DNA from 2 places in the Metabacillus hrfriensis genome. Region 2 is predicted to be linked to the other one. Evidence: riboswitches for the same ligand, from Rfam matches in the RefSeq annotation. Region 2 holds a riboswitch; the other holds the start of a gene.
The links. Region 2 has a riboswitch for cyclic di-AMP ahead of QLQ22_RS06625 (APC family permease). Riboswitches for the same ligand answer to the same signal wherever they lie in the genome.

Region 1: another riboswitch for cyclic di-AMP. It lies ahead of QLQ22_RS21955 (dicarboxylate/amino acid:cation symporter); the one in region 2 lies ahead of QLQ22_RS06625 (APC family permease).

Annotation. Positions count from the first base shown of each region.
Region 1 covers NZ_CP126116.1:4,406,680-4,416,647, forward strand. Annotated here, with positions in the region: gene QLQ22_RS21930 (ABC transporter substrate-binding protein) at 1-1,002, shown strand; partial or broken gene QLQ22_RS21935 (acyl-CoA dehydrogenase family protein) at 1,086-2,687, opposite strand; gene QLQ22_RS21940 (ZIP family metal transporter) at 2,865-3,590, shown strand; gene QLQ22_RS21945 (TrkH family potassium uptake protein) at 3,624-4,931, opposite strand; gene QLQ22_RS21950 (potassium channel family protein) at 4,959-5,615, opposite strand; cyclic di-AMP (ydaO/yuaA leader) riboswitch at 5,715-5,859, opposite strand; partial or broken gene QLQ22_RS25205 (cation transporter) at 6,202-6,273, opposite strand; gene QLQ22_RS21955 (dicarboxylate/amino acid:cation symporter) at 6,341-7,588, opposite strand; cyclic di-AMP (ydaO/yuaA leader) riboswitch at 7,745-7,887, opposite strand; gene QLQ22_RS21960 (alpha/beta hydrolase) at 8,006-8,740, shown strand; gene QLQ22_RS21965 (M3 family oligoendopeptidase) at 8,833-9,968, opposite strand, start outside.
Region 2 covers NZ_CP126116.1:1,335,999-1,345,966, forward strand. Annotated here, with positions in the region: gene QLQ22_RS06610 (acyl-CoA thioesterase) at 38-550, shown strand; gene QLQ22_RS06615 (glycosyltransferase) at 771-1,418, opposite strand; gene QLQ22_RS06620 (bacitracin ABC transporter ATP-binding protein) at 1,481-1,615, opposite strand; cyclic di-AMP (ydaO/yuaA leader) riboswitch at 1,783-1,928, shown strand; gene QLQ22_RS06625 (APC family permease) at 2,076-3,902, shown strand; gene QLQ22_RS06630 (MarR family winged helix-turn-helix transcriptional regulator) at 4,070-4,519, shown strand; gene QLQ22_RS06635 (MMPL family transporter) at 4,533-7,661, shown strand; gene QLQ22_RS06640 (MFS transporter) at 8,065-9,288, shown strand.

The sequences.
Region 1 (9,968 bases), 2.0 Mb from region 2:
ATGCAAGCTACATATCAAAAAGCATGGCTGTCACTTATTGCAATCGTTTTATCAGCAGTACTTCTAGCAGCATGCGGAAACAACGAGAAAGATAAAACAGCTGGTGATACTGGCAGCAAAGATAAAGAAAGCGAATCATATACTGTTGAACATGCAATGGGAACAACTGAAGTGCCTAAAAAACCTGAAAAAGTAGTCATTTTGACAAATGAAGGAACAGAAGCTTTGCTTGCAATGGGTGTTAAACCTGTTGGTGCTGTTAAATCCTGGTTAGGCGATCCTTGGTATGATCACATTTCAGATGAAATGACAGACGTTGAAGTTGTTGGGGATGAAAGTGCCCTTAATGTAGAAGCAATCGCTGCATTAAAACCTGATTTAATTATCGGAAACAAAATGCGTCAGGAAGACCAATATGAAAAATTAAGCAAAATCGCTCCAACTGTTTATGCTGAAACACTTAGAGGCGACTGGAAAGAAAACTTCAGCTTCTACGCTAAAGCATTAAACCGTGAAGAAGAAGGCAAAAAAGTGCTTGCTGACTATGATGCCCGCATTGCTGATATCAAAGCAAAAGCCGGTGATAAACTAGATCAGGAAATTTCAGTCGTTCGCTTCATGGCTGGAACAACACGCATTTATTATAAAGATACATTCTCTGGTGTCATTCTTGAAGAGTTAGGATTCGCACGTCCAGCAAACCTTGAAAAGTTATTTTCAGACAATCCGGATGATTTATTTGTTCGCGAAGTAACAAAAGAACTAATTCCTGAAATGGATGGAGATTATTTATTCTACTTCACTTATGCTCCTGCTGAAACAAAAGCTGATGCTGAAAAACAGGCAGAAGAATTTACAAATGATCCGCTTTGGAAAAACCTTGATGCAGTAAAGGCTGGCAAAGCCTACCAAGTTGATGATGCGATTTGGAACACTGCAGGCGGTGTAAAAGCTGCTAACTTAATGCTCGATGAACTTGAGAAAATCGTTCTCGAGAAATAATTTTGTCTCCCAACCAATTCATATATGCTTAACCCTTTTAAACGAAAAAAGTCTTCCATCCGGAAGACTTTTTTCGTTTTCTTCTATATATATGCATTCTTAACAGATCCCTTAGATTCAACAATTAAATCATAATATTTTATGGCCAGCATTTTTTCATCCTTATAGGATTTGTTCCAGCAGTCTTCAAGCCATATATCTGCAATTGCCTGTTTCCGCTGATCTCCTGATTTTGCATCTTTCAGCGCAACGGTGCTTAACAGCAGATCGCACATTAAAGCGGATAATTTTTTCGCATGAAACTTCCATCCAGCTTCTTTCTGATTTTCCAGAAAAGCCAGCAGATCTTCAAGATCCCTTATCCCATTATGAATGGCTGTGCTGCCGGCCGAATTCTTTCTAATCCATGAGAGAAACAAAAGATGAACAGCATGCTTTTTAATGAGACGCAATACTTCTAAACCAAGTATATTTGCCGTACCCTCCCATACTGTCAGTACTTGAGAATCCCGCAGCAGTCTTGGCGTTACAAAATCTTCAATATATCCATTTCCGCCATGCATTTCGATTGCCTCATGCGAAAATGCAATTGCCTCTTCTGCCGTCTTTGCTTTTAATAACGCAATGAAAAGATGGGTCAGCATTTTTTCTTCATCTGTGGAAGTCTTTTCTCTCATTACCTTGTCAAAAAGCTGAATTAGTTCAAAGCATGCACTGGTCTGAACTTCCTGCCGCACAGCCATTTTACACAGCGTTTCCTGAATCATCGAAGATTCCGTCAGCTTTTTGCCAAAAGCTATCCGCTGCTCTGCATAGCCTTTTGCTTCAATATAAGCTCTTCTCATTATTCCGGCAGATGTGATGGCATTCGAGATTCTCGAAAGATTAAGTGCCTCCATCATGTAGTAAAACCCTCTGGATGGATCACCGATCAAGAATGCTTCCGCCCCATTTAATTCGACCTCAGCCGATGGAACTGCTCTTACCCCCAATTTATCTTTGAGACGTCTGATATGAATTTGATTTGAAGTTCCATCGTCCTTTTTCCAGGGAACTAAGAAAAGAGACAATCCCTTTGTTCCAGCAGGCGCTCCCTCCATCCTGGCAAGAACTGCTGCTATTTTGCATGCACCCGCATTGCTCGCAAAATATTTTTCACCATAAAGATGATACCCCATGTCAGCTTTTACGGCTTTAGTTTCATTTGCACCCACATCTGATCCGCCCTGTCTTTCCGTTAAAAAAGTAGCTCCTTCATAAAGCTCAACATCACCTGTTGAGATGGCATGAGGTAAATATTTCGCCTTCAATTCCTCATCTGCATATTCGTCAATTAAATAGGCAGCTGCCATCGTAAGGGTGACTGGACAATAAAACCCTGATTCAACCTGAGACAGAAGATATCCTTAAGCATATGAATAGTGATAGTCTGCCTTTCTGTTCAATTCAGGAATGTTTTTATGCAGATAGCCGACAATCCCTGTTTGATAGGTGTCTTGAATTGTTTTTTTATACCCCTCGTTCAGCCAGACTTCCGAGACATCATTTCCAAATTTATCATAGCGGATAAGCTTTGGCTGTCCCTCTCTATCCGTATGCGCTGCACGCTGATCAATTTCTTCAAAACAAAGCTTTTGAAATTTTGACAGTCTCTGAACGGTATATTCATAAAGTTCTGCATCCATAAATTTCTTCAGATTAAACAGCAAATTAGCATCCAATTAAATCAGCACCTCTCTTTATTAAATCGCTTACAACTTATTTTACAGAATATTCCCTTTATTCGATATGTGCTTTTTGCATTCTTTGTTAGATATTTGGTAAGCTAACGGTAGATAGTAAGTTAGGAGGGACTCAGTCGAATGCTGCAGGCTGCGATGTGGGGAGCTTTTGCTGGTTCCTCTATTTTATTAGGTGCTTTGCTTGGCATCTACAAGGAGATACCGCGCAAGGTTTTAGGTTTTATTATGTCGTTTGGAACAGGTGTCCTGATCGGGGCAGCTTCCTTTGAACTGCTTAGGGAATCAGTGGATGACGGGGGACTGCTGGCAGCATCGGGCGGATTCATTTTTGGATCTTTGACATTTACAGTGTGTGAATTGCTGATTACAAATAAGGGCGGAAGCGACAGAAAACGCTCAAAGCAAAACCCGGATAATCACTCAGGAGTATCCATTTTTATCGGAACTGTTATTGATGCTATTCCTGAGTCGGTTATTATCGGCGTCAGCCTGCTTCAGGAGAATACAGTCAGCTTCTTAATGGTGACAGCTGTTTTTATCAGCAATTTTCCAGAGGGTCTTTCAAGCTCTGTCGGATTGCGTAAAGATGGCTATTCCAAAAAAAAGATCCTTTTCATGTGGCTGATCGTTTTACTTCTTTCTTCTCTCAGCTCATTTCTCGGCTTCTCGCTGCTGCAGAATGCCGACACTGCAGTGATTGCATTTATTGGAGCCTTTGCAGCAGGCGGCATCATTGCAATGGTGGCCTCGACGATGATGCCGGAAGCATTCGAAGAAGGCGGTCCGATTGTAGGTTTGATTGCTTCTTTAGGCGTACTTGCTTCGCTGATCCTCTCAAATCTATAATAAAAAAGGCTTCGCAGATGCGAAGCCTTTTTTTCATCCTGTTAATATATCTTCGTTAGGATATTTAATTTTTTGTTTTTGTGGTTTAGCAATAGAGAACAAGAGCGTCAATGGCCCAACTTTCCCTAAGAACATAATAAAAATGATCACTTCTTTTCCCAAATCTGATAATTTAGGAGTAACAGACATTGACAGTCCTACTGTACCAAAAGCAGAAACAACTTCAAATAAAATTTCCATAAAAGTAAGATTTTCCGATAAGGTTAAGATAAACACGGACACTAGTACAAATAGCAGACTTGCCACTGTAATGGCAAGAGCTTTCACTATATATCTAGTGTTAATTGAGCGTTTCGCAATGCTTATTTCTTCTCTGCCCCGCAAAAAAGTAATGGTTGCCAGCAGAATGATGATGGCTGTAGTTAACTTTATTCCACCGCCAGTTGATGCACTCCCTGCTCCAATAAACATAAGGATGACCATTAGAAAAAGAGTTGTATCTTCCAGACTTGCCATATCCAATGTATTAAAACCTGCGGTTCTGGGCGTTACCGCCTGGAAATATGAAGCTAATAGCTTACTTCCCGAAGAAAGGTCTCCAAGTGTAGCAGGATTGGAATATTCAATAACAAAAATAATAAACATCGCTGTTACATTTATCACAAGTGTACCGACAAGCATCAGCTTTGTATGCAATGAAAACTTTTTAAAGCTGCGCTTTCTCCATACATCAACAAGCACTGTAAAACCTATACCTCCTATTATAAAAAGAGATGACAGCACCAGGTTTATAAGCGGATCTCCTACATACCTCATTAAATTATCCGGCCAAAGAGCGAAACCCGCATTATTAAATGCAGAAATTGCGTGAAAAAAACTGTAGAAAAGACCTTTAGACCACCCATACTCGGGTATCCATCTAAACGATAAAAAGATCATTGCAATGAATTCAATTGAAAGGGAAAAGTAAAACAAATACTTTACTAAATTTATAACTCCGCCAATGGAGGTTTGATTCAGCGCAGTTTGCATCACTAATCTTTCTTTAATGCCAATTTTCCTCCCTAAGAGGATATAAATCAGAACCCCAAATGACATGATCCCTAATCCGCCAAGCTGAATCAGCATAGCAATGATAAATTGTCCGGTATAAGTAAAGGTTGATCCGGGGTCCACAGGTGCAAGTCCTGTTACAGTCATCGCGGATGTAGCAATAAATAACGCATCAATCCATCTAATCGGTTCATGAGTTGAAACAGGCAGCATCAATAAGGCAGATCCTCCTGCAATTCCAACTGCGAAAATAGTAACCAATAGCTGTGATGGATTAAACCGAATCATTTTTTGCAGTTTATTTGAGCTTATCACCTATATGCCCTCCTCCTCGAAACGGCTGATGTCCTTATTCCGTCCAATCACAAGCAGAATATCACCTGATTTGATGGATTCTTCGGCAGGAGGCGAAACAATCATCTCTTCATCCCGCTGAATCCCGACAATATTACATCCATATCTTGCCCTAATATCTAAATCAATTAATGTTTTACGGTGAATTTTTGCTGAAGCAATCAGCTCTACCATGCTGTATTCCTTTGAAAGCTCAATATAATCAATCATTTTTTCTGAAATAATATGATGGGCAATCCGCTTTGCCATGTCACGTTCAGGATGAATGACTTTGTTTACACCTATTTTGTCTAAAACCTTCTGATGATAGTCATTTTGAGCTTTTGCCCATACTTGCGGAATCTCCATTTCTTTTAGCAGAAGTGATGTCAAGATGCTTGCTTCAATATCATCTCCAAACGACACAAAGGCATGATCTACGTTACGCACGCCAAGCTGCTTCAGTGTCGCCTCATCAATTGCATTTGCCTGCACAGCAAGTGTCGCATATTGAGAATAATATTGAACCTTTTCATCATCTTTATCGACCGCTAAAACTTCCATCCCCAACTCATGAAATTCCTTTACAAGACTTCCTCCAAAACGGCCAAGTCCAAATACAGCAAATTGCTTTTTCAACAGGATTTCCTTCTTTCAATACTAATTTTTGCACACAAAAAGACACAGAGGTCCCATGAACCGCTGTGTCTGATTTTTTAAGATCACATTAGTTTCATTATCCTCTCTCAAGAACGCTTGCGAAGTTAGCTGTCGGGTTCGGGCAATGAGAGTAGCCCTACCAGTAAAGGATTCACCCCAAGCTGCAAAAGATGCCAGCAAAATTGGGTCCCCCGCTCCGTAATGGATTAAGCGAATTAAGAATATCTGAAATGTATTTATGAAAGTATCTTACTCCTGTTGAATTGGACAGTAAAGAGCCAATTATTGCAGAAATTAGTTAAAATTGAGCAAATATAACCGTTTAAGCGCTCTCAAGTCTTATTTACTCAGCATATCTGTTTATTTTAAATTCTTTGAAAGACTGATATGATGCGAAGAAGTTGTGGTTTAACAGCATATATTGAAGCGTTATTCATTTAAATTGATGTTCTATCAGTGTAAATTGCAGTTTTATCTGCATAAACCGGATTTCTATCAGTATCTTTCCAGATCACACATGAGCAAGTTAAAAACACCAAGCCCACATGGACTTTGTGCCGGAAGTTTACAGTTTGGCTCTTTGCAGTCTCAGCGTGTTCAAAACAACGGAAACCGAACTGAATGCCGTTGCCGCTCCATATCAGCTTCTGCAAGGGCTTATTGTCTTTAATAAAAAAGACGGCCACTTTAGGCCGTCTTTCTCATTATGACAATTTTTCTTCCATTTCAGGAAATTTAAAGTCTCCATGTTTCTTTTCTGTTTCTGCTACAATCACTGCACATGCCGCATCTCCTGTAATATTAACTGCTGTACGAGCCATATCCAGCAGACGGTCTATACCGATGATCAAGGCGATGCCTGCTACGGGAAGGCCTACAGAGTTTAAGACCATCGCAAGCATGATAAGTCCAACTCCTGGTACACCGGCTGTTCCAATTGAAGCGAGAACAGCTGTAAGTACTACTGTCAGCAACTGAGTGAAAGAAAGATCAATATTGTAGACTTGAGCGATAAAGATTGTTGCTACACCCTGCATAATGGCCGTTCCATCCATATTAATGGTTGCGCCGAGCGGCTGAACGAAACTTGAGATCGGCTCTGGAACCTTCAGACGCTTTTGCGCTGTTTCCATAGATACAGGAAGTGTCGCATTACTGCTTGATGTACTGAAAGCTACTGCCATGGCAGGAGCGAAATTTTTAAAGAACCAGATCGGGCTTTGCTTTGCCAGAAAAAGAATGGATGAACCATAGGTGACAATAGCATGAATCACAAGTGCAAGCATTACAACTCCCATGTAGAGTCCCATTGCTTTAAGGGCGTCTAAACCTTGACTGCCTACAGCAGTAGCAATAAGACCGAAAGTACCGTATGGAGCGAATTTCATCACTAGATTTACTAAATACATCATTAAATCATTGCCTTGCTCAACTACCTTAAATAATGTATTTGCTTTCTTTCCAAGAAACGTGATGCCAAGGCCAACAAAAATTGAGAAAATAATAATTTGCAGCATATTACCATCGGCAAATGCTTTAACAGGATTCGTCGGAATCATATTTAAGAATGTTTCTGCAACAGATGGAGCTTCTTCAGCTTTATATTCAGCGGACTTTGTATCGAATTCACCTACATTGCCGGGCTGAATGGTCAGTGCAAGGATTAAGCCTATAACAATGGCTACTGCTGTTGTTACTAAAAAGTAGGTGACCGTTTTAACACCTATTCTTCCTAATTTCTTTGGATCTCCTAACCCAGCAACTCCCAGAGTAATAGAAAAGAAGACTATTGGTACGACGAGCATATTGATTAAGTTTAAAAAGATTTTTCCAAGCGGGGTAAATAGGAACGTGTCTAACTGTTTAAATAAATCCGGAGCCGTGATATTAAGAATGAGGCCGACAATTGCCCCCAGAATAAGACCAATGATGATTTTCGTTGCTAGTTTCATATAAAACCTCCGTAAAAAAGTAATAGATAGTGTTTAATTCCCAATAAATAGAGAAAGAGAAACATATATGTGGGAGTTTTTTTAAAAAATACAAAAAACCGCGAGAGAATTCTCGCGGTTTTATTCGTCAATTTGAATAATTATAACATTTCCACAGATGAGTCTCTCCACCGCATACGAGGTTAGCTGTCGGATTCGGACGAAGAGTGTCCTACCTTTTGACCATAAAGGATTCACCCCAGTGCAACTGCACAGTTTGGTTCCCCCGTTCCCATTTTAGGATTAAGCGTATATTTATTAAGTTATACTACTATTCTAAATACAAGATTTAATTTTTGCAAATATAAAAATTTGCCTTTAATTGGATTTGAACATAAAATTTAGCAAAAAACGTTCTTACTTTAAGGAGTTTTAACCATGAAAAAGTGGATAAAAAATTTTTTTCTGATTGCATCAGGGGGAATGATTCTCTCTTTTGCAGGATTTTATATCTGGTCCCAAATCACCTATAAACCGGCTGAAGAACTGTTTTACACTACTAATTTACTGGATCAAAATGATAAAAATGGGTATTTGCTGTTTCAGCCTGAAAACCAAAAAACGAATAATGGCATCATTCTATATCCTGGAGCAAAAGTTGATCCGAGAGCATATGCCTATCTTGCAGAGCAGTTAACTCAAAAAGGGTTCACTGTCTTAATTCCTAAAATGCCCTTTAACCTTGCTATTGCAGGCATCAGCAAAGCAGATAAAATTATAAATGATAGAGACGAGATTGAAAATTGGTACATTGGAGGACACTCTCTCGGAGGTTCGGCTGCTTCTATTTACGCGTTTGAACATCAGGAAAATATAAAAGGGCTTTTCCTGCTTGCTGCTTATCCGGCAGATTCCAGTGATTTTTCAAACACACATTTTCCGATTCTGACCATCTATGCAGAACATGACGGATTAACAACCCTGGATGAAATAAAAGAAACGAAACACCTATTGTCTGACAATACCTTTTATTACAAAATTAACGGCGGCAATCATGCACAGTTTGGCATTTACGGAGAACAAAAAGGAGATAACAAAGCCCAGATCAATGTCTTTGTTCAACAAGATCAGGTCATTCGAGAAATAAACAGCTGGATCGAGCGGATTGAGTAAAAGGCAAGGGAGATTTTCTCGTTTTTTTCTACATTTACAAGCCATAAAAAAAACGGAAACAGGCAGCAGAACCATGCCTGTTTCCGGTTTATTTATTTTGTCGCTTCCAAAAACTCTTCTACATCTTGCACAGTCAGCTGAACAGCTTTTTGCCAGAAATCCTCTTTTGTTAAGTCTACTCCTAAGTGTTTCATAGCCAAATCTTCTACCTGCATGGATCCTGTATCTTTTAAAAGAGCAATGTATTTCTCTTCAAACGCAGTTCCCTCTTCCAAAGCTTTCGCATATATGCCAAGTGAGAACAAATAGCCAAACGTATATGGGAAATTATAGAACGGCACACCGGTAATATAGAAATGCAGTTTTGATGCCCAGAAATGAGGATGGTACTCTCCCAAAGCATCACAATAAGCTTCTTTTTGTGCAGCTTCCATTAATTGATTTATTCTTTCCGTACTGACGATTCCTTTTTTGCGTTCCTCATAAAAAGAAGTTTCAAATAGGAAGCGGCCGTGAATATTCATGAGCAGTGCAACACTTCTTTGCACTTTATCTTCTAATAGTGCCAAACGCTCGTCATCAGATTTTGCTTTTTTAACTGAGGCATCTGCAACAATCATTTCAGCAAATGTTGATGCTGTTTCAGCTACATTCATCGCATAATTGCGGTTAAGCGGATGCACTCCCGCCATTGCATGCTGATGGAAGGCATGGCCCAGCTCATGGGCAAGAGTTGCGATATTTGACGGGGTGCCGGAGAATGTCATGAAGATTCTGGACTGGTCACTTTCGGTAAAACTTGTGCAAAAACCTCCCGGAGCTTTTCCCGGACGATCTTCAGCCTCGATCCAGCGGTTCTCAAATGCTTTTTTTGTAAATGAAGTCAGTTCTTCTCCAAAGTGGCTGAATTGATCTAAGATAAATTCAGCTCCCTCCTGATAGCTGACCTTCGCTTCTTCCCCGCCAATCGGTGCATCGAGATCGTACCAGCTAAGCTTTTCGACACCAAGCAAATCTGCTTTTCTTTTTAAATAGCTTACAAGCGGCTGTTTATTCTCAGAAATCACCTTCCACATGACATCAAGGGTCTCGCGTTTCATTCTGTTGATTTCAAGCGGCTCACTCAGAACATCGTCCCAGCCCCGCTTTTCATATACATTCAGTCTAAAACCAGATAAATGGTTCAGCGTATGGGCAAATAAATCTGCACCGCTTCCCCACGCCTTTT
Region 2 (9,968 bases):
AAAATTCTAAAAAAATGCAATTAAAAAGGAGATTACTATGACACAGATACCTAACAGCAAACCGTGTTCAGAATCAAGAGTTTTTCAAACAAACCGTGTACTGCCGCCTGATACGAATAATCATCAAACCTTGTTCGGCGGGAAATTAATGGCTTCAATAGATGTTGTAGCCTCAATTTCAGCTGCGAAACATTGCCGGTCAGAATGTGTCACAGCATCCATGGATTCGGTGGATTTTCTGCATCCGATTCGACCGACTGATGCGGTGCATCTTGAGTCTTTCGTCACTTTCACGGGAAGATCATCAATGGAGGTATTCGTAAAAGTAACGGCAGAAGATTTAATAAGCGGTGAATCCAGAGTAGCAGCGACAAGCTTTATCACATTTGTTTCATTGAATGAACATGGTAAGCCAAAAGCCGTTCCGGGAGTTTATCCTGAAACAGAAGAGGAAAAATATTTATTTGATTCAGGTGAGGAGCGCTCGTTAATCAGGAAAGCAAGAAGAAAAGCGAGCATTACATTCTCGGAGAAAATTAAGCAATATTAATTGGCCATACATACCGCGCTCGCCTTGATAAAAGTACACCAAAGCAGTGTATTAGGGAAGAAAATCGCCTCCACCCTGAAAAAAGCCGCAATAAAATCAATAATAAAAAAGAGGGAAGATCCTTTGGGGATCTTCCCTTTATTTAAGACTAATGAAATTGCGATTTTCATACGAAGCAACACAAACAAATCTTGAAGTAAACTTATATTCAATAGATAAGCTAGAATTTTTCTGGAAACTGCTTCATAATTCCTGCCGAAAGAACATCGGACAGCATCATCAAATGATCCAGCCCTTTATCAAATGCTTCAATACTCGCATTCCAATCCTTTTTAAGTCGGGCAGACAGATCTTCAGAAATAAATTGAAGATGAATATATAATGCTTCCTTCAGTTCTTTTTCAGACCAGTTCGGATTTGCGCTGCTCAAGAACTTGGCCATGTCATCTGCATTCTTATGCCATTCAGTATTAAATTTCTTAAAGTCAGATTGATTGCCGCTTTTTGCAGCTGCAGTCAATTTTCCTGCAATCAGAATGTGTTCTCTTAAGAGCTCAGCAAGCTTGTTTCCTGCTTCTTCCCCGTAATAAGGCTTAATGGCATTGCCAATGTCATCCTGATTTTTTAAGAGCCTTGCAAGCAGCTCTTTTTGATTCTCAAGATCGTTAAGGGAACTGACCACATAGCTTTTTGTCCAAACCGCATGATCAGTCCAGAGCCTCCTCATGCTTTCTTTTAAAGCAAGCGTTTCTTTTGTGATGCATTCTTCGCGTGCCTGTGTCATGTCTTTTGCATCAGTTTTTATCGGCGACATGACGAAGACTAAGGACATAATCAGCATTCCAGCAGTTATTAAGTGTTTTTTCAATTGGAAAATCTCCTTTATAAAAGTAGTGCGTGACATCAATAATTTGCATGTAATCCTAAGTTTCATTCTTCTTCCGCATGAAACTCCCGATCTGCTTTTTCTATTGGATTATTTTCAAAACCGTATACCTTATTGATCTCTTTTGTCACTTCATCTAAAAATTCATCAGATATTATCGGTATGTTTTCTTTAATCATTAAAATCCTCCTATGCTTGAATAAAAATAGTGTTAGCGCAATGGCACAACATCATACATTTCCTCCTTTTATTGACCGGTAGCTTATTGGATTAAAAAAGTCAAAGGATATGAATTATTTTTATTTACAACTCTTAAGGATAGGAGTATGATAACCAACAGTTTCATATTTATTATTCGCTTAATCCATAAGGAGCGGGGAACCCGATATTGTGATAATTTTCGCAAAGGGGTGAATCCTATTCATATAGGTAGGGATACTCTTTTGTCCCGAATCCGTCAGCTAACCCCGTAAGCGTTAAAAGAGAGGATGTGTAGCGGTGAGACTGGGATCCTAATGTCCATTATGCTGTTCGTAATGACTTGCGGACAATTATGATTGATTCGCTAATTAAATATTTACTTTCTTAAATGATACCTTCAAGAAAAAGGTCAAAGGGCGAAAAAATGGTGGTGCAGAAATGTTATCTATGCTTAAAAGAATAATCATTGGGGCTCCCTTAAAATCTACAGAATTAGGAGAGCAAAAATTAAATAAAAAGAAAGCACTGGCTATTCTGTCTTCAGATGCCTTATCTTCTGTAGCGTACGGGCCAGAGCAGATCCTGCTTGTCTTAGTAACAATAAGTGCTGTTGCATTTTGGTACTCCATGCCAATTGCAGTAGGGGTACTATTTTTATTAACGGCTCTGATCTTATCCTACCGTCAAATTATCTATGCTTATCCACATGGAGGAGGAGCATATGTCGTTTCAAAAGAAAACCTTGGAGAAAATGCAGGTTTAGTTGCAGGAGGTTCACTCTTAGTCGATTACATATTGACAGTAGCTGTAAGTGTCTCAGCAGGAACAGATGCGATTACTTCTGCATTTCCAGGCTTACATGATCATAATGTCATCATTGCTTGTTTGCTGGTTGTTTTTATCACCATACTAAATCTCAGAGGAATCACCGAATCGGCTTCGATTTTAGCCTATCCAGTCTATTTGTTTGTATTGGCCCTTTTTATTTTAATAGGGGTAGGGATATATAAAATCATAACCGGGGATGTTTCATCTGATTTGCATGCACCGATAGGGACTCCTGTTGCAGGCATTAGTTTATTTTTGCTGCTGAGAGCCTTTGCTTCAGGAAGTTCTGCCTTAACTGGGGTCGAAGCAATCTCAAATGCGATACCGAATTTTAAGGAACCTGGTCCTAGAAACGCAGTCAGAACGCTGATGGCAATGGGGTTATTGCTTGCCATTTTATTTTCAGGAATCGTATTTTTAGCCTATTACTTCGGGATAGCTCCAAAACACGAAGAAACCGTTGTTTCCCAAATTGCAGCTGAAACGTTTGGAAGAAACTTTATGTATTATTTTATCCAGGGAACGACAGCTATGATTCTTGTTCTCGCTGCCAACACTGGATACTCTGCTTTTCCATTGCTTGCATTCAACCTTGCAAAAGATAAATACATTGCAAGAATGTTTACGATGAGAGGCGACCGATTAGGGTATTCAAATGGGATCATCACTCTTGGAGTCACGTCCATTTTACTAATTATTATTTTTAAAGGGCAGACAGAACAGCTCATCCCCCTTTATGCAGTAGGCGTGTTTATTCCATTTACCTTATCCCAGACAGGGATGCTCGTGAAGTGGCTGCGTGAGAAGCCTAAAGGCTGGGCGGTTAAACTTGCGATAAATTTAACTGGAGCACTTATCAGCTTTCTTGTCATGATGATGTTCTTCATAACAAAGTTCTCGCAGGTTTGGGCGGTGCTGATCTTTTTGCCTCTTATCGTTTTAGGATTTCATCAAATTAAGAAGCACTATGTGGCCGTTGGAGATCAGCTGAGACTCACAACATGCGAGCCGATCAAGCCGATTGAAGGGAATGTCATTATCGTGCCGGTAGCCGGAATGACTCACGTAGTAGAAAATTCTTTGAACTATGCAAAATCATTATCCGCAGATCAAATCATTGCGGTTTACGTTTCATTTGAACGAGTCGATGAAAAAATATTTGAAGATAAATGGAACAAGTGGCAGCCGGATATTCGGCTTGTAACTCTGCAGTCTTATTATCGAAGCATCATTCAGCCGTTGACTAAATTCATTGATACAGTAGAGAAAAAAGCAAGTGAATCCAACTATAGGGTTACGGTTTTAATCCCGCAATTTATTCCAAAAAAAAGCTGGCACAATATTCTTCATAACCAGTCAAGTATCTTAATAAGGACGTTTCTGCTGTATAAAAGAAATGTCATTGTCACTACCGTTCCGTATCATCTGAAAAAATAGCGGGAATATCAAGGAGCTCTTTAAAAGAGCTCCTTTTCTTATGGGTAAAAGAAATGGCAGTGTGCATGTATTGACATTTTTTTATTCGGACATTAAAGTTAAATATGTTAATAGTTAAACAAGTGAATAATTAAACAATAGAACAATCGATGAAATGAGGTGGAAAAATGTCAGGAGAAAATATTAAAGAACTGGTAGACCGGTACATAGCGGTATCTTTTTCTGTTACAAGCATTGCCGAGAATCTGGTCAAAGAGCAGATTGGAAGTGATCTGACGAATGACCAGCACTATATGCTCAGGTATATCAATCATGCACAATCATGCACATCTTCTGAATTGGCAGAAGTGTTTAATGTGAAAAAAAGCGCGATAACCGCGATTATCACAAGAATGTTTGAAAAAGGACTGATTGAGCGGACGCGTGATGAAAATGACCGCCGCGTTGTCTATTTGACGCTCACCGATAAAGGAAATGAACTGTATGAAAAAGCAGAAGACCGGATTCATAAACTTGTGGAATCCTTCATTAATAAGTTCGATCCGATGGAAATTAAACAATTTATAGAAACGTATGAAAAACTCAATAAAGTTTTAATAGAAAGCAAAGAACAATAACTGGGGGAAGATCATGAAGACAATTATTAAAAGCAAATGGCTTGTTCTGATTGCCTGGCTTGCTGTTGTGGCAGGATTATTGTTTGCGGCCCCGAATATGGCGGATTTAGTGAGGGAAAAAGGACAGATTGATGTTCCTGAAGGGTATTCTTCCTCATATGCCTCTGAGATTTTAGGCGAAGTGCAGAAGGATGAAGGCGGCGGAGATGAAAGCAGCGTTGCACTTGTTTTTTACAGTGAGAAAAAACTGACGAAAACAGAAATAGCCGAAGCTGAAAAAGCCATCAGGCTGCTTGAGAAGAATGAAGATAAGCTTGGAATTACAGAAATTCTCACGCATTTTAATGAAGATAGTTTAAAAGAACAGCTTGTATCCAAGGATGGAAAAGCAATATTGGCCTCAATCAATGTAGCCTGGAATGAACGTGAGCCTGATGAGGTCAGAGAAGCCTTATACAGTGCGATCCATGAAGTAAAAGTAGATCACGATTATACGGGGAACTGGATGATCAATGAAGATTTGATGAAAAGTTCAGAAGAGGGCCTGAAAAAGACAGAAGGCATTACAGTTGTCTTTATATTAGGCGTTCTGCTCTTGGTTTTCAGATCAATCGTGGCACCTCTTATTCCGCTGCTTGCAGTTGGATTTAGTTATTTAGCTTCACAATCAATTGTTTCGTTTTTAGTCGATTCATTTCATTTTCCGATTTCCAATTATACTCAAATCTTTTTAGTTGCCGTCTTGTTTGGGATCGGAACAGATTATTGTATTTTGATTTTAAGCAGGTTTAAAGAAGAATTATCTGCTCATGAAACCGTTCCTGAAGCCATTGTGGCAACTTACCGCAATGCCGGACGCACAGTGTTTTTCAGCGGTGTCGCCGTTATGATAGGCTTTGCAGCGATTGGTTTTTCACAGTTTAAACTCTATCAATCTGCTTCTGCGGTTGCGGTTGGAGTTGCTATTTTACTAGTAGCTTTGTTTACAATTGTTCCTTTTTTCATGGCGGTTTTAGGCGGGAAGATTTTCTGGCCGTCAAAAAGTAAAGCAGAACACGGAGAAAGCAAGCTGTGGGGAGTATTAGGAAGATTCTCTCTTGCACGTCCGTTCCTTTCGCTTCTGATCGTAGCTGCCATTTGCGTTCCATTTTTAGCAGTCTATGACGGAGAGCTATCCTTTGATTCACTTGAAGAGGTCAGCGGAGATGTGGCCTCGATTAAAGCATTCAATGCAATCGCAGACAGCTTCGGTCCAGGGGAATCCATGCCGACTCAGATTGTCATGAAAAATGATGAAAAAATGGATTCTGCAGAATATGCAGCACTTGCAGAGAAAATCAGCCAGGAGCTTGAAAAAGTGGACCTGGTCGATAACGTCCGCTCAGTTACACGTCCTGCAGGAGAACAGGTAGAAGACTTCTTTGTCGCCAAGCAGGCGGAGAGCCTCGGTAAAGGCATAGGCGATGGAAAAGAAGGACTGGATGAAATCAGCAAAGGGCTGAATGAAGCAGGCAGCGAGCTTTCAAAGTCTGAGCCTGAGCTGAATGATGCAGCAAATGGCATAAACGACTTGATTTCGGGTACTTCGGAGCTTCAATCAGGACTGACGGAAGTTCAAGCGAATTTGGCGAAGGTAGAGGATGGGATTCGTCAGGGTTCAGCAGGCTCCAGTGAAATTAAAAAGGGGCTGGAACAGGCTAAAGCAGGCAGTGAGGAATTGCTTGCGGGATATAAAGAGCTTCTTAAGGGATACGAAGATATTCAAGGGAAATTGGAAAACTTGAGTGCTCAATATACACAGATTCAAAACGGCTTGTCGACTTTGGATGGGGCTATGGCTCAAATTTCACAGCAGGATTTTGCTTATCTTGAAAAGAAATATGCAGGAATAGAAAATGAAGCCCAGTATCAAAAATTAAAAGGAACAGTTGGCGCTGTCCAGCAGGAGCTGCCTAAGCTTTCTGCAGGATTAAGACAGCTGAACTCCGGTTTAGCTCAATTGACTGCAGGAATGAATCAGGCAAACGCAGGCTTCGCTGAAGCTAATGCAGGACAGCAAGGAGTAGCTGGGGGTCTTGATGCTCTTATTACAGGCGTTGATCAGCAGCTCGCAGGACTTAACCAGCTTGCTGACGGTCAGGGGCAAATCATTGATAATATGCCGATGTTCACAGAGGGACTTGTCGGAATTAACTCCGGCCAAAAACAGCTGCTTGACGGGTTTGGAGATCTTGGGGGGCAATTAGGTCAGCTCACAGATGGACTGAATCAAAGTGCAGACGGACTGAATCAAGTTTCAGACGGACTTGGGTCAGCTCAGGATTACCTTTCAGGCTTATCAAAGTCATCAAATACTAAAAGTTTTTATTTGCCTCAGGAAGTGTTAGAGAGTGAGGAATTTGAGCAGGCTCTTGATGCCTACATGTCAGAAGACCGCAAAACTATGACTCTAGATGTGGTAATGGAGGCAAGTCCGTATTCAAATGAGGCGATTGAACAAGTGCCCGAGATCAAAGAAGCAGTAGAAAGAGCTGTCAATGATACGAAACTTGAAAATGCAATAGTAGCAGTTGGCGGGATTACAAGTACAAATGCAGACTTAAGTACAGTTTCTGCACAGGATTATTCCCGGACAGTAGTCCTGATGCTTGTCGGCATCTCGATTATTCTCATTTTTATGTTCCGATCTATTATTATGCCAATCTATATTATTGGGTCCTTGGTTTTAGCTTATTTTACCTCTATGGCTATTAACGAAGTAATCTTTGTAGATATTCTGCAGTATGCCGGCATCAGCTGGGCGGTGCCATTCTTTGGATTCGTCATTCTTGTCGCCCTTGGCGTCGACTACAGCATCTTCTTGATGGACCGCTTCAACGAGTACCGCGATCTCTCAGTAGGTGAGGCGATGCTGATGGCGATGAAAAAGATGGGAACCGTCATTATTTCAGCAGCGGTTATTCTTGGCGGAACCTTTGCTGCTATGATGCCTTCTGGAATGCTGTCCTTGCTCCAGATTGCATCTATCATTCTAATAGGGTTGTTCTTATACGCGCTAGTTATCCTGCCGCTGTTTATCCCGGTGATGGTGAAAAGCTTTGGGCAGGCGAATTGGTGGCCGTTTAAACGGATTTCTGACTGAACAGTATTAAATAAAGCCGTCCTCTTAATGAGAACGGCTTATTTGATTAAAGAAGCATTGAAGCGCAGTGTTTTCGAAATGTAAAATATATAAATTGCAAATAACCTTAAATTGAAGGTGGATTCCGGGCATTCGGAGGAATGCTTTTTTCTTATTATTTAAATGGAATTATAATCCTGCTGATCGGGAAAAAGAATGACTTTTTACTGGAAATTTATAGGTAATATTGATAAGCTAATGAGGGGCAATAAGAAGTAATCATTGTGTTCTTTCTTTATGTGAAAGGCCTTGGTTTTTGTTGAATATCCCAGCGTTTTATTTGAATGAGTATTATTTAATGATGTTTAAAATTAATTTTAGCAGGAATAGAGAAGGTCGTGATTAAGTGAACTCAGCAAATGGAATGGAAGATTGGAAAAAAAATATTATTCTCTTTTTAAGCAGTCAGACGATATCCCTTTTTGGTTCATCCTTGGTTCAATATGCGATTTTGTGGCATATCACACTTACTACTGAATCAGGTGTAATGATGACGCTGTTCATCATTTGCGGCTTCATACCTACCTTTATTTTATCCCCCATTGCGGGTGTATGGGCGGATCGCTACAATCGAAAAATGCTGATTATTTTATCAGATGGACTGATTGCAATCGCAACACTTATACTCGCAATTGTATTTTTAATGGGATATGATGCGATTTGGCTGCTCTTTGTTATGGCTGCAGTTCGTGCAATCGGAACAGGCATTCAAACCCCGGCGGTGGGAGCCATTTTACCTCAAATCGTTCCAAAGGATAAGCTGACGAAAGTGAACGGAACAAATGGAAGTCTTCAGGCAATTATTATGTTCGTGTCACCACTCGTTAGTGCAGCACTGTTGACAATGGCTTCCATCGAAATGATTTTTATGATCGATGTCATTACCGCAGCTATTGCGATTTTGACGTTACTTGTGTTTTTTAATATTCCGGTGCATGAGAAAGCAAGCGAAAAACAAACTACGAGCTACTTCGATGATTTTAAAAAAGGATTAACGTACATTAATAATCACGATTTTCTTAAGATTTTCTTTCTGTTTTTCGCTTTTTTCTTTGTCTTGATGGCACCTGCTGCATTTTTAACCCCATTGCAAGTTACTCGCAGCTTTGGAGAGGGTGTTTGGCGGTTAACAGCCATCGAAATCGCTTTTTCGATTGGTATGATGGCGGGTGGAGGAATTATTGCTTCTTGGGGAGGATTTCAAAACAAAGTTTATACGATGACATTCGCAAGTCTTTTAATGGGAGCTTGTACGTTTGCGCTCGGGATTGTTCCTGTCTTTTGGATTTATTTAATTTGTATGGCTGTATTTGGAGTTGCTATTCCACTTTTTAATACGCCAACTATGGTTTTATTACAAGAGAGAGTAGAAGAAAATTATCTGGGGAGAATTTTTGGTGTATTTGGGATGATATCGACGTCGATGATGCCGATAGGGATGCTCATTTTCGGTCCAATCGCAGATATAATAAAAATTGAATGGCTGCTTATTGGAACTGGGCTGCTCATTTTAATACTTGCAATCTTTTTAGGCAGAAACAAAATATTAATTGAAACCGGAAAGCCAATGAAAGAAGATTCCAATTAGTTAGGGAATCAAACGCGCTCTCTAAGTACTCAAAACACTGATATTGCCCGTATTAGGGAATCAAACGCGCTCTTTGGGTACCCAAAACCAGGATTTTACCTGTTTTGGGGAATCAAACGCGCTCTTTGAGTACTCAAAACCAGGATATAGCCTGTTTTGGGGAATCAAACGCATTCTTTGAGTACTCAAAACCAGGATATTGCCTGTTTTGGGGAATCAAACGCACTCTTTGAGTACTCAAAACCAGGATATTGCCTGTTTTGGGGAATCAAACGCACACTTTGAGTACACAAAACCAGGATATTGCCTGTTTTGGGGAATCATCCGCGCTCTTTGAGTACTCAAACACTAATTTTATCTGTATTAGGGAATCATCCGCTCTCTTTGGGTACCTAAAACCAGGATATTGCCTGTTTTGGGGAATCATCCGCGCTCTTTGAGTACTCAAACACTAATTTTATCTGTATTAGGGAATCATCCGCTCTCTTTGGGTACCTAAAACCAGGATATTGCCTGTTTTGGGGAATCAAACGCATTCTTTGAGTACTCAAAACCAGGATATAGCCTGTTTTGGGGAATCAAACGCACTCTTTGAGTACTCAAAACACTGATTTTATCTGTATTAGGGAATCATCCGCTCTCTTTGGGTACCCAAAACCAGGATATAGCCTGGTTTGGGG